DNA from 2 places in the Peribacillus sp. NPDC046944 genome. Region 2 is predicted to be linked to the other one. Evidence: predicted binding sites of a transcription regulator. Region 2 holds the regulator's gene; the other holds the start of a gene.
The links. Region 2 encodes LexA, which represses DNA repair genes until DNA is damaged. Its sites were predicted from a motif close to CGAACATATGTTCG; they were not measured.
Positions count from the first base shown of each region.

Region 1: the regulator LexA is predicted to act here: its motif matches at 3,745-3,758, upstream of dndB (DNA sulfur modification protein DndB).

Region 1 covers NZ_JBNNML010000001.1:281,572-287,514, reverse strand. The annotation lists gene dndD (DNA sulfur modification protein DndD) at 1-954, opposite strand, end outside; gene dndC (DNA phosphorothioation system sulfurtransferase DndC) at 966-2,567, opposite strand; gene dndB (DNA sulfur modification protein DndB) at 2,567-3,667, opposite strand; gene dptF (DNA phosphorothioation-dependent restriction protein DptF) at 3,869-5,943, shown strand, end outside.
Region 2 covers NZ_JBNNML010000009.1:60,739-66,681, forward strand. The annotation lists gene ACQKIC_RS16240 (DUF896 domain-containing protein) at 1-133, opposite strand, end outside; gene ACQKIC_RS16245 (YneB family resolvase-like protein) at 198-854, opposite strand; gene yneA (cell division suppressor protein YneA) at 867-1,178, opposite strand; gene lexA (transcriptional repressor LexA) at 1,338-1,961, shown strand; gene ACQKIC_RS16260 (hypothetical protein) at 2,154-2,441, shown strand; gene ACQKIC_RS16265 (GlsB/YeaQ/YmgE family stress response membrane protein) at 2,613-2,849, opposite strand; gene ACQKIC_RS16270 (peptide MFS transporter) at 3,603-5,096, shown strand; gene ACQKIC_RS16275 (VanZ family protein) at 5,189-5,797, opposite strand.

The sequences.
Region 1 (5,943 bases), on a different contig from region 2:
AAGAGATTCTTCGTCAGCTAACTGTTTTCTTGTTTCACCTAGTAAATTTGCACCTAATACAAAGGGAAGGAGTGAGGATACAAACTCTTTAATTTGCTCTCCATTTTGTTTTCTCTCTTGTTCCAAAGTGTGAATTTGATTTAATATGCGTTCTCTTTCTGCTTTAACCAACCCACCATTAGTATCGAAAAGTTGTTTTTCGTTATTATAGCTATCTTGGTATTCTTGTCTCTTCAATTTATATTCGTTAAGCTGAGTAGTTAAATCATTTATATTCTTCTTAATCATTTTTTCTGTGTTATTTAATTCGTATAAATCTTTTTCAATCGATTCCATTTTTTTGAGGTCAATATTTTGATTGGAATAGGACTCTAAATCAAGTTCTAATACCTCGAATAAATCCAAATTGAATACTACTTTAGACAGATTCTTTAGATAGTCAGACAAAAGGTCTTCATTCACGATTCTTGAGATATCTTCTCCGTCAAATAAACATAAATCTAATAACTGTGGAGGCATGACTTCTTTTAACTTGGCGTGAAAAAGCTCTTTATCATAAGTTGATAAATGCTTTCCATTAGCTATGATTTCGAATGTCTCTTTTAAACTTTCATTTTTAAAATTCCAGTGCCTATAAAGGATATAATCAGTTTTTTCGTAACCATCAACTAATGTAAACTCCAGCTTTATACGAAAGTTATTTTCATTTATTTTTTTTGCTTCATTGTTAAGAATGTTTTTAACTCTTTTATAGTAATCGTTACTCTCCGTTTTAAACCCGAAAGAGTATGCCCCAAAAAGCCCAAGTTTAATGGCATTTAAAAGGGTTGTCTTGCCTGCACCATTTTCCCCACCAATCAAGATGACATTTTTATCATGTTGGGTGCGGAAATCGAATGTATTGCTTCCTCTATATGCGCCTATATTAGTTAATTGAATTTCATTTATTCTCATGCGTTGCTCCTTTATTTCTCTATAAGATGTAAGTAGTCTTGTTTTAGTGCTTTGCTTATATCGTCCATTAAGCCACGTCTTACTCTTAAACCGGAATATTCTTTTTCAATAGCAACAAGCTTTTTGACAACATTTATATCAACTTTATATTGGTCGCATAATAGTTCAAGGTCAGATACTTGTTCTTTATCAAATAGCGGTCGATCATCTAACTCCCATTCAATTTCATTACCTATAATTTTTTTGTGCATTTCTGGAATTGGATCATCCCACTCGCCATTATCAAACCAAATTTTTCGAATTGCCTTTAATTCATCGATGCTTATCAACTCATAGTAAGGATCATCAGGATGAGTTAATTGGCTTTGTACTGTAAGAAGGTTGTTTAGTATTTCTTTTCTTGTTTGTATAGTAAATGGTCCAAGCCCAAGTTGTGCGTATTTTTCAACGATTTGTCCGTCGAGTAATTCCTCTTCATAGGTCACTAAAATTTTATGGTCGCTTGCTTCGCTAAGATCTATATTATGTTCTGAAATATATTCTTTAAGATTTTCTTTTTTTACATGATTGTATTCGTTTAAAGGGACAAGTTGTTTTGCTCTACTTGATTTTTTAGGGATTAAGACATGAGGTACACCTTCAATGTCTTCAATTTTTACTTCATTATAATAGATTTGACCATTCATTCTATATTTCATCCTACGCGTACGATCATCTCTAATTGTAGTTAACCAGTTTCTAAATTCAAGTAGAGGTTTCATCCAGTCATGACCGCTTTGAATAAATCCAGTTAATGCTTTATCTTCATTTACTACTGTACAAACCCAGCAGCCAAAACGGCTATTCCCACATGATCCAGCATTTTCTTTAATCGTTTTATCTATGATAAGCGGGCATTCTCCACTATTTGAATCTTGATATAGTCTATGAAGTTCGTGATTATCATCTCCCCAAGGGCATGGATGGTTAAGTAAGTAATCCCAAACGTCATCTAGAGAAAAACTTCTAATTGGTGCATAGACATAAGCGTTTGAAAGAGTTGAATGACGCATAAATAACTTTCCATCAACTGTATGGGACCGTATAACATTCCCCCTAGTAACACTTTCATCTTCCCTGACGCCTAATACCATGATTACTTCTCCAAATGATGATACTTTATCCATGATAAACTGATTAGCAGGATCGATTTTTAAACGGTCCGTACACCATCTGAATTGCTGGTTAGGAGTTGGATAGCCCTTACCTATAATATTGACCCAGAAGGATTGTTTAATGATAGGCTTTACTTTATGTGTTTCAATAGGTAAGTCGCGTGAGAGTGCTTCATCTTGTATACGTCTCAAAGTTTGATTAATAGAATTAATGATTAATGGTGTTTCAACTAGTGTATCGGAAGAAATGACATATACCTTTTTATGCAACTCTTCTTTATTTAGCTCGCTTAATGCTTCGAAAATAAGTTGTACCACTACGGTAGAATCTTTTCCTCCACTATAACCGACTACCCAGGGACGGTTGTCCATTTTGTAGGCTAGTTTAATTTGTTTTTTTGCATCTTCAACAATTGGCATTTCTTTTGAAAATAAACTACTAATAATTCCTTCTGCCATTAAACTTTCACTCCTTTAAAAAAATTATTTTCTAATGCTTGCTCTTGCTCTGTTAGAGGAATATCAATTAATTGTTTTATTTTATTAGCGGTTAACTGTATGGTTGAGCTGTTTTTTTGAATTCTGCCATTTTGATTAAAGGCTCGTCCTAACCAGTCATTTGTATTAACCCGTGTCCAATCAATTTTTGAAAGTCTCTTAATATATTGTGGCCAATTATTTTCATGATATTTACGAAGATAACGACCTACAAGACCCACAGCTTCTATAAATACACCATGTCCTACAATATAATTAGCTCTAAGTTCACGTGTGGTTAATTCTTTATTTAAGACCATGTTCCATTCTACTATTGATTCACATAATGTACTCCAAAACTTAACCAAGAAATCTTCATCTTCCTGGTTAATATTTTCTCCTTTACTTTTTCCAAGTAGGCGCAAGTTCGTATTAAAAATGTGATTTAGCGCAAGAATTTTAGGTGAGTTTTGTGACAGAGAAACTCTCTCTTTATCTGTGTATCTAGTTAATAATGGGACACTAGTAATGATATCTTTTGTAATCATAGCCAATCGGTCTCGATGATCGTATAAAATGCCAATAGAAGATGTAGTATTTACTGCATGTCGATTTAAATCGGAAAACATCTGCTGAGATTTTTTTAATCCTTCATCATGAAAAAAAACGACTGAAATTGTTTCATTAGCGATTTCGGGTGAAAGTTTTAAAGCTTCTTCTATAGCTGCACGTCTATGCTGTCCATCATTAATTAAGAATCTAGATTCTAAAGAGATCTTTAATTGTCCAAGATCATTAAATCCAACTTCATTTTTAAAAGGGATAAAAGCAATATCACCATCGATAGAGGCTGTAATGGAAGAGAACACATAATCTTTTGGGTTCTCAACAATGTAATTTGTGATATCTGGAATCCTAGCCTTATTTAAGATACGTTGTGAGCGATGTTCTGGTGGAATTTCTTCTTCATCAAAAAGAAAAATTTTTGGGATTATTCTAAGAGGACACATCACAACGTAATATTCTTTATCACCTTGTTTCCCTCGAATAGCAGGGAAATTATAACTGAATATGGCATCCATAAACAAACCTCCTAATTACGTACGTAATAATTAAATAAAGTATAAACGGAATAGTAGTAAATTACAATAATCTACTACGAACCTTTATTCGTTTTCGTTAAATATTTGAAGTCTATTGGGAGTAATTGGGTTCTTTTACTTGTTAATTACCTATATGTTAAAATGTATCGTAAATGATTAATACTATCGGAGTTGAACTAAATGAATCTACAAGAAGGTTATTTCCTAAGGTTCTTAGAAAATATAAACCCTGTAGCAGCTTACAATGCAAAAAAAATGGATGAATTAATATTTGAAGATCCAAGCAGTGCTATTGTGAAAGCAAGACTATTTGCAGAAGAAATTTTAAATCAAGTTTTTAAAATAGATAACATTCAAGCACCCTATCTTTCTTCGTTACATGAGAAGATTAACTACCTATCCAAGGAAGGATATATAAAAAGGGAAATTCAACAATCTTTTGATGTTATTCGTCTTTCAGGAAATAAAGCAGCGCATGATGGGAAGTTTAACGATATAACTGAGGCATTCAAATTACACAAAGAAATGTACAAAATTGCGGTTTGGTTTGCTGAAGTCTATTCTTCGGATCATCTGAAATTTCCGGTTTATGACATACCGAAACCCCGAGATAATATTGAGGATATTGTACAGAAAAAGATATTAGAACTTTTAGGCATGGGTACAATTCAGCCAGCTCAAGAAAATATTGAGCCTTTGACAGCCACAGATATATTGAAGGAAAAAGAGAAGACTAATTCTATTACGTTGACTAAAGACTTAGGACCGGGACAAAGTTATTTATTAAGGGAGTTAATTCGATTAAAGGACTCATCCCAGGAAGCTGTTGAAAATGCTAGTCAATTTAGCGAATTTAAGGATTATTTGCACGTTACTCGTAAGATTCAAGAGGATTTAGAGAATATTCTTGAGGAAAATCACAGAAGAGAAAAGGGAAATCTCATTTTACTATGCGGAAGTGTAGGAGACGGAAAATCTCATTTACTGGCTTATTTAAAAGAGAAAAAGCCGGAAATCATTAATGAATATATCATTTTAAATGATGCGACTGAAAGTTTCTCACCAAATAAGAATGCTATGGAAACACTGGAAGAAGTATTGAAGAATTTCTCTGATGAAAAAATCGAGAAAACTACGGAGAAAATTATTTTAGCTATTAATATGGGGGTTTTGCATAATTTTATTAATATGCAGCACAAAGAATTCTCTTATAACAAGTTAAGATCATTTGTTAATGGTAGTGATCTATTTACTCAAAATATAACAAGTCATTTCAGTGACCAAACTTTTGATTTACTTAGTTTTGCAGATTATCACTCGTTTGAACTGACTGAATCAGGACCTTTATCTTCTTTCTATTCTACTTTATTAGAACGAATCTTTTTACCATCTCAGAATAATCCGTTTTATTTAGCTCAAATGGAAGACGAAAAGAATAATATTGATACCATGGTTCATGAAAACTACCGATTCATGCAAAGTCCAACAGTTCAATTTCAGGTTGTACAAATAATTATCAAAACAATTATTAAACAAAAATTAGTTATTTCTGCGCGTGCCTTTCTAAACTTCATTGCAGATATCTTAATACCAGATGAAAATCTAAACATCAATTTATTAACTCAAATACAATTACTTGAGTTTTCAGTACCTAATTTAATGTTTAATAGGGCAGAGAGATCGTCTATTTTAGAAGCGGTAAGCCAGTTAGATCCAATCCATAATCGATCGAAGCATATCGACCAACTTGTAGTTGAATTAAATACGCTTAATGATTGGTCAAAAATCATCAATGAATATATTGAGGATGATACTTCAAAAGCCTGGCTTAAACCGTTCGATAAAAATAGTTTAACTGACCAAACGGCTAATTTGTTTTTTGAAGCATTTATTCGAATAACATTTTTAACTAATAAAAAATTCTCTTTAAAAGTAGAAGAAAGTAGTTACAAAAAATACCTAGAGCATCTATTCTACTTTAATATAGGAAGTAAAAAGAAAATCAAACATTTTTATGATGAAGTTAAAACCATAATTTTCAAATGGAAAGGCAGCCCAGAAAAAGATTATATCTTCTTAAATAGACCTAATAAAAACTATCGTTTAGCCCAAAAAATGAATTTAAAACCAACCATTGAACACCTTGAAGAGAATAAAAAAGATATTTTAGAAGCGTTTAAATCGTCTATCTTATTGGCTTATGAAGGAATAAATGATCAGAAAATCTTTTTAGATATTGATTATCCCCTTTTTCA
Region 2 (5,943 bases):
TTGAACGTCTAAATGTCTCCAAATACTCACTTCGTAAGGAAGTTTGCTCTTTTGCCTCTTCTACAGTTAAGCCTTCTCCCTTAGCTTTTTTAGAAAGTTCATTGATACGGGCCATTTTTTCTTTTGATAGCATAATTTTTCTCCTTTATATATACGGATATTGACATGGTATTAAAAAAAAAGTGAAATTACAAGTTCTATGATTGATTCTTCGGTGTACCTTGCTGGTATTCCAAGAATCTGCGGTGTACCGTTGCTTTTGACACTTCATAGCCAAAGCCTCTCAGTGTTGCCGCAATCTCCGCAAAAGTTAATCCATTCGAACGCAGTTTCACAATTTCTTCTATGGGTACTTCTTTACGATCCCTGCCAGTGGAGTTTCTTTGGTTCTTCAGGTTTTTCTGGGGCCGGTAGCCATTTTCAACGGCCCTAAGCATACCACGTTTAATTTTCAGGTTATGTAGTTTACGTTGATATTCTTCTACAATACCAACAATTTGGATAACCATGGCATCAGAGTCCGATAATTCTAACTCACCATCATGAGAAAGTGTGAAAATCTTCACTCCTTCTTTAAGTACAACATGAAACAAGGCAATTTTAGCATTTCCTCTTCCCAACCTAGTTTCATCTTGAATCAAGAGAACATCCGCTTCTTTTGTCTTAAAAAGATCAAGCATGTCAAATATCCCGTCACGGTTCAGTTCGTAACCACTTGCCTGCTCTCTTATTATTGAAACGACTTCCATGTCATTATGTTCTGCTAACTTCACTAATTCCTCTTCCTGCCTAGCTAGCGAGGTTTCCTGTGTTTCTTTTTCTGTACTTACCCGACAATAGATGACTGCTTTCATATGAACCTACCTTTACTGCTTACTAGCCAAACTTTGGACTACTTTTTCACTTTCAACTGGTATGACAATGATTTGACCTGCCTTAATAGTATCCGCCCTTACACCGTTATACTCTTCTATCCAACCAATGAATTCTTTTTTTGTCAATTCGGTTTGACCATATTTTTCTGAAATCTCCCATATAGTATCACCTTCGTTAATTTCAATCGAAAGGAAATCCTTATTTTGATTACTATCTAATGTGAAAGAGAATAAAATAGACAAGATAAATACAAATCCTGCTAATAGAATCGTATAAATATTATTTTTGCAAAATGTCTTCATTAATATCCCTCCATAGCGAATGTACGTTCGTTTTTAGTTGATGATTGAATTATAATACGAACATTTGTTTCAGTCAACAACCAAATTCGAACTTATGTTTGTATAGCATGTGGAGCCATGCTATAATATAGCAAAGAATTATAGAGAAGAGGTGCGTATATGACTAAACTATCAAAACGGCAGCAGGATATTCTTGATTTCATAAAAGATGAAGTTCGTCAAAAAGGTTATCCACCTTCCGTTAGAGAGATTGGCGAAGCTGTGGGACTTGCATCAAGTTCGACTGTACATGGACATTTATCTCGTTTGGAAAGCAAAGGCTTAATCAGACGCGACCCGACTAAACCAAGGGCCATTGAGATTTTAAATATAGAAGAATCTAATAACATTCCAAAAACAAACGTAGTTAACGTACCACTTCTCGGAAAAGTAACCGCAGGTATGCCGATAACTGCCATCGAGAACATAGAGGAATACTTCCCTCTTCCTGAAAGTATGGTTCCACATGATGATCATGTGTTCATGCTTGAAATTATGGGTGAAAGTATGATTGAAGCAGGAATTCATGATGGAGATTATGTCATTGTAAAACAACAAAGCAATGCCAATAACGGAGATATCGTCGTGGCCATGACGGAAGATGATGAAGCCACCGTTAAACGATTCTTTAAGGAACCGGATTACATACGGCTTCAGCCAGAAAACTCCAATATGGAACCTATCATTCTAAGAGATGTAACCATTCTTGGAAGAGTGATCGGGCTATATAGGCAAATTCACTAAAAGCGCGCAAATTGCGCTTTTTTTATTTGTTTTAAGTCTATGTATTACATCCTATGTATATGACAGAAGCAATATTATAATATTTTACTAGAGAGCATTGAATAACAAACCGAGTCAAAATAACAAGGTATAATTCTTTTATATCCGGTGAAATTAGTTCAATAGACATTTCTTTTTGAAAGTGGTGTTACTATGGATTTTCCGACAATACATACAAATTTTTGGGATGCTGTAATTGCTATCCCAACTATCATGATTTTGACTCAAATTATAAAGTTTCTCTTACCTATCCCCCGAAGTTACGTACCCACTATTGCGTTATGTCTTGGTTTAATCCTTTCTATATTCATAAGCCATCGGCATCACTTGACTACAGGGATTTTTATGGGATGGTTTTACGGATACGCCAGTATCGGTAATTACACCGCACTTAAAACAGCTTTAGTGTCTTTTAGGAACTCAGATAATCATTCGGATTGAGTAAACAGTGATGGATCCTTCGATCGAAAACCTCTATTTTTTTACGCAAAAAAACTGTCCAGTATTGTTGAACAGCATTTTCAAGCAATAATGGACACATATAGATCAGCTTTCTCTAAACCATCTACACGTGATTCTGGCAAATTCATTCAATCTTGTACCCTCTGCTTTCTACCTCCATCTTGTATTTCTCATGATAATGGATACAATAAACACAACAATTATGGCACCCAGTAACGCAGGCACAATGTAAAACCCTTCTGTCTCAGGTCCGATTGGCCCTAATATTGCAGTACCAAGCCATGCTCCAACAAATCCAGCAATGATATTTCCAATAATTCCACCCGGCATATCCCTTCCTAAAATCAGACTTCCCAGCCATCCAATTATTCCACCAACAATTAACATCCAAATTAGCTCCAAAAATAACCACCTCCTTTCTCTAAAATTTATGAAATTTTTTTATTAATAGAACAGACTTGTGACTAATGAAAATCACTTTAAGCTCCTCAGGCAATAAACTTATCGGCTGCTTATATACTTCTACCTATATAGGTACTATAAAAGGCCGCCCTAAAAAGGGTGGCCTTTAGTGTTTGATCTTCCGTTCTCCCTACCACAAAGAAAACCATCCAGTAAGAATGGTTGAAAATTATTATTTGGTTATAATAATAAATGCCGCCAGATAACTGCAATTATCTGGCGGCACCACATGGTAAAAAAGAAAACAATTAAATTGCTTTCTATACTAGAATAAGTATTTTGGCTTCTTTTGTCGATATGACAATATTCCTATTTTCAATTATTTACACTATTTCCTACCATACTTTTTTAATATTTCAACCTTTATTCATCATCATTTTTTCTACACAACCATTTAAAATTGGATTTTCATAACTTGTTGAAGGTTCTTGCAATTCGAAACCCCAAATCATTTACTTAATGAATTATATATCAAATGAACGGTGCGTTTTCAATCCAAAGTGATTAAAGGGCTCTAATATATACCTTCTTACCTAATTATACTATTTCGATAGTCCTCCATTTTACTAAAATGGAAAATAAACACAGGTTATTAAGAACTATTATTAAAATACACTAAATATTCTTTACAAGAGCTCTAAGAAAAGTTATTATACAATAATAAAAGGAGGAGAATGTATGTCATCAATAAATAAACAGAAAATTTTGGATAGCATTCCTCAAAAAGGTTTTTTCGGAAACCCTAAAGGACTATTCACTCTTTTCTTCACGGAGTTTTGGGAGCGCTTCTCCTATTATGGTATGAAGGCCATTCTTGTATACTATATGTATTATGAGGTATCTAAAGGCGGACTAGGTCTTGATGAAAAAACATCTCTAGCCATTGTATCCATCTATGGGTCGTTAGTATATATGTCCGGAATTATTGGTGGATGGTTAGCCGATAGGATCTTCGGAACATCGAAATCCGTTTTTTACGGCGGTATATTGATTATGCTTGGTCATATTGCCCTTGCGATTCCGGGCAGTATTTCCATGTTCTTCGTTTCCATGATACTAATCGTTATAGGTACAGGTCTTTTAAAACCTAATGTATCTAGTATTGTTGGAGAGCTATATGCAGAAGACGATAACCGTCGAGATTCTGGTTTCAGCATATTCTACATGGGAATAAACACGGGTGCATTCATTGCTCCGCTTATTGTCGGAACAGTTGGAATGAATTACAATTTCCACCTTGGATTTGGCATTGCAGCCGTTGGTATGTTTATTGGATTAATCGTCTTCATGGCTACAAAGAAAAAAAATCTTGGACTTGCAGGAATAACCCCTGTCAATCCTTTGGCTCCGAATGAAAAGAAATCTGTTTACACTAAGATTGGGCTAGCTATCATAATTATTGCCATCATTTGTGCAATCGCTATCTCAAATGGTCTCTTAACACTTAATAGCTTCATCGGGCTTGTTGGTATCCTTGGAATTCTAATTCCTACCATGTATTTTATTGTGATGTACCGTAGTCCGAAAACAACATCTGTTGAGCGTTCACGTTTACTAGCCTATATCCCTTTATTTATAGCAGCTGTCATGTTTTGGGCCATTCAAGAACAAGGCTCAACTATTTTAGCAAATTATGCTGATAAACGGACACAGTTAGAATTTGCAGGTTTTCACATTTCACCAGCATGGTTCCAATCTTTAAACCCATTGTTCATCATTACTTTAGCTCCTTTATTCGCATGGTTATGGGTTAAATTAGGGAAACGTCAGCCAACTATACCTCAAAAGTTTTCAATTGGCCTATTCTTTGCTGGTTTATCATTCCTAGTAATTTTGGTTCCCTCTTATTTTGGAGGAGCCGGTTCATTAGTTAGCCCATTATGGCTTGTACTTAGTTATTTCCTTGTAGTAATTGGAGAGCTATGCTTGTCACCTGTTGGTATGTCAGCTACGACTAAACTTGCTCCATCTGCGTTCTCAGCACAAATGATGAGTTTATGGTTCTTAGCCAATGCAGCAGCACAAGCATTAAATGCTCAAATTGTAAGATTTTACTCTGCGGACACGGAAATGGTCTATTTCGGGGCTATCGGAATCATTTCATTGATTTTAGGATTTATCCTATTGGCAATATCACCAAAGATTCAAGGCTTTATGAAAGGCTTACGTTAACAAATGTAAAGCCAGCTTCTCCTATCATGGACAAGCTGGCTTTTTTTGTTTTTCGTCAAAACTGTATGTTACTGGACTCTACCGGATTTTCATTATGCATTCCGCTTTGCGGGGATAATATCTATCACTTTCACGAACCAACGATACAAGAAATATCCCAAATATACCCCAATAAGGTTCAAGATCAGATCGTCTATATCCAAACTTCCTCTTTGAAAAACATACTGGCATATTTCTATGATTGAGATTGAGAAAAAGGGAATAAGAAATCTTGGAATACCGGTCATCTTTTTTCCCTTTCTGGATAGCAGGTACAATCCAAATGGAATGAATAATCCTATATTGGCACTTAGATTATAAAAAGAAACAAGCCAATTCGAATCACCAGTCAAATAAGTGCTGATTGTAGATAACGGGATAATGTTATACGAATATTCCTGTCCTTCAGGTCGGAAGAAAAGTAAAACTAGCAAAGAGAAACTATAACCACTTATCGCTACCTGCCAATACAATCGGGGTAGTTTTATTGTTTCCCCCCTGACCAATAAGACGATTATCAACACAGAGACTACAATACAAACCCATACAACCATGATCACCCAAGGGTTCAAATAGAATAGGAGTTGAAGAAAAATAGGTAGACCACCGAAGAATAACCCCTGTGAGAACAGAAGCGTAAGCAATAGCGTTTTATAAGTCATATGGGGCCCTCCTTCAAACGAATACCATTACATCCTAGGCTATTGAGGACATACCGTCAATATGAAAGATATAGCGCTTGGTACAACACTCATAAGATTTCCTACTTTTTCTCTCCGTTGACATACTCCCTTAACACGTAATTTCT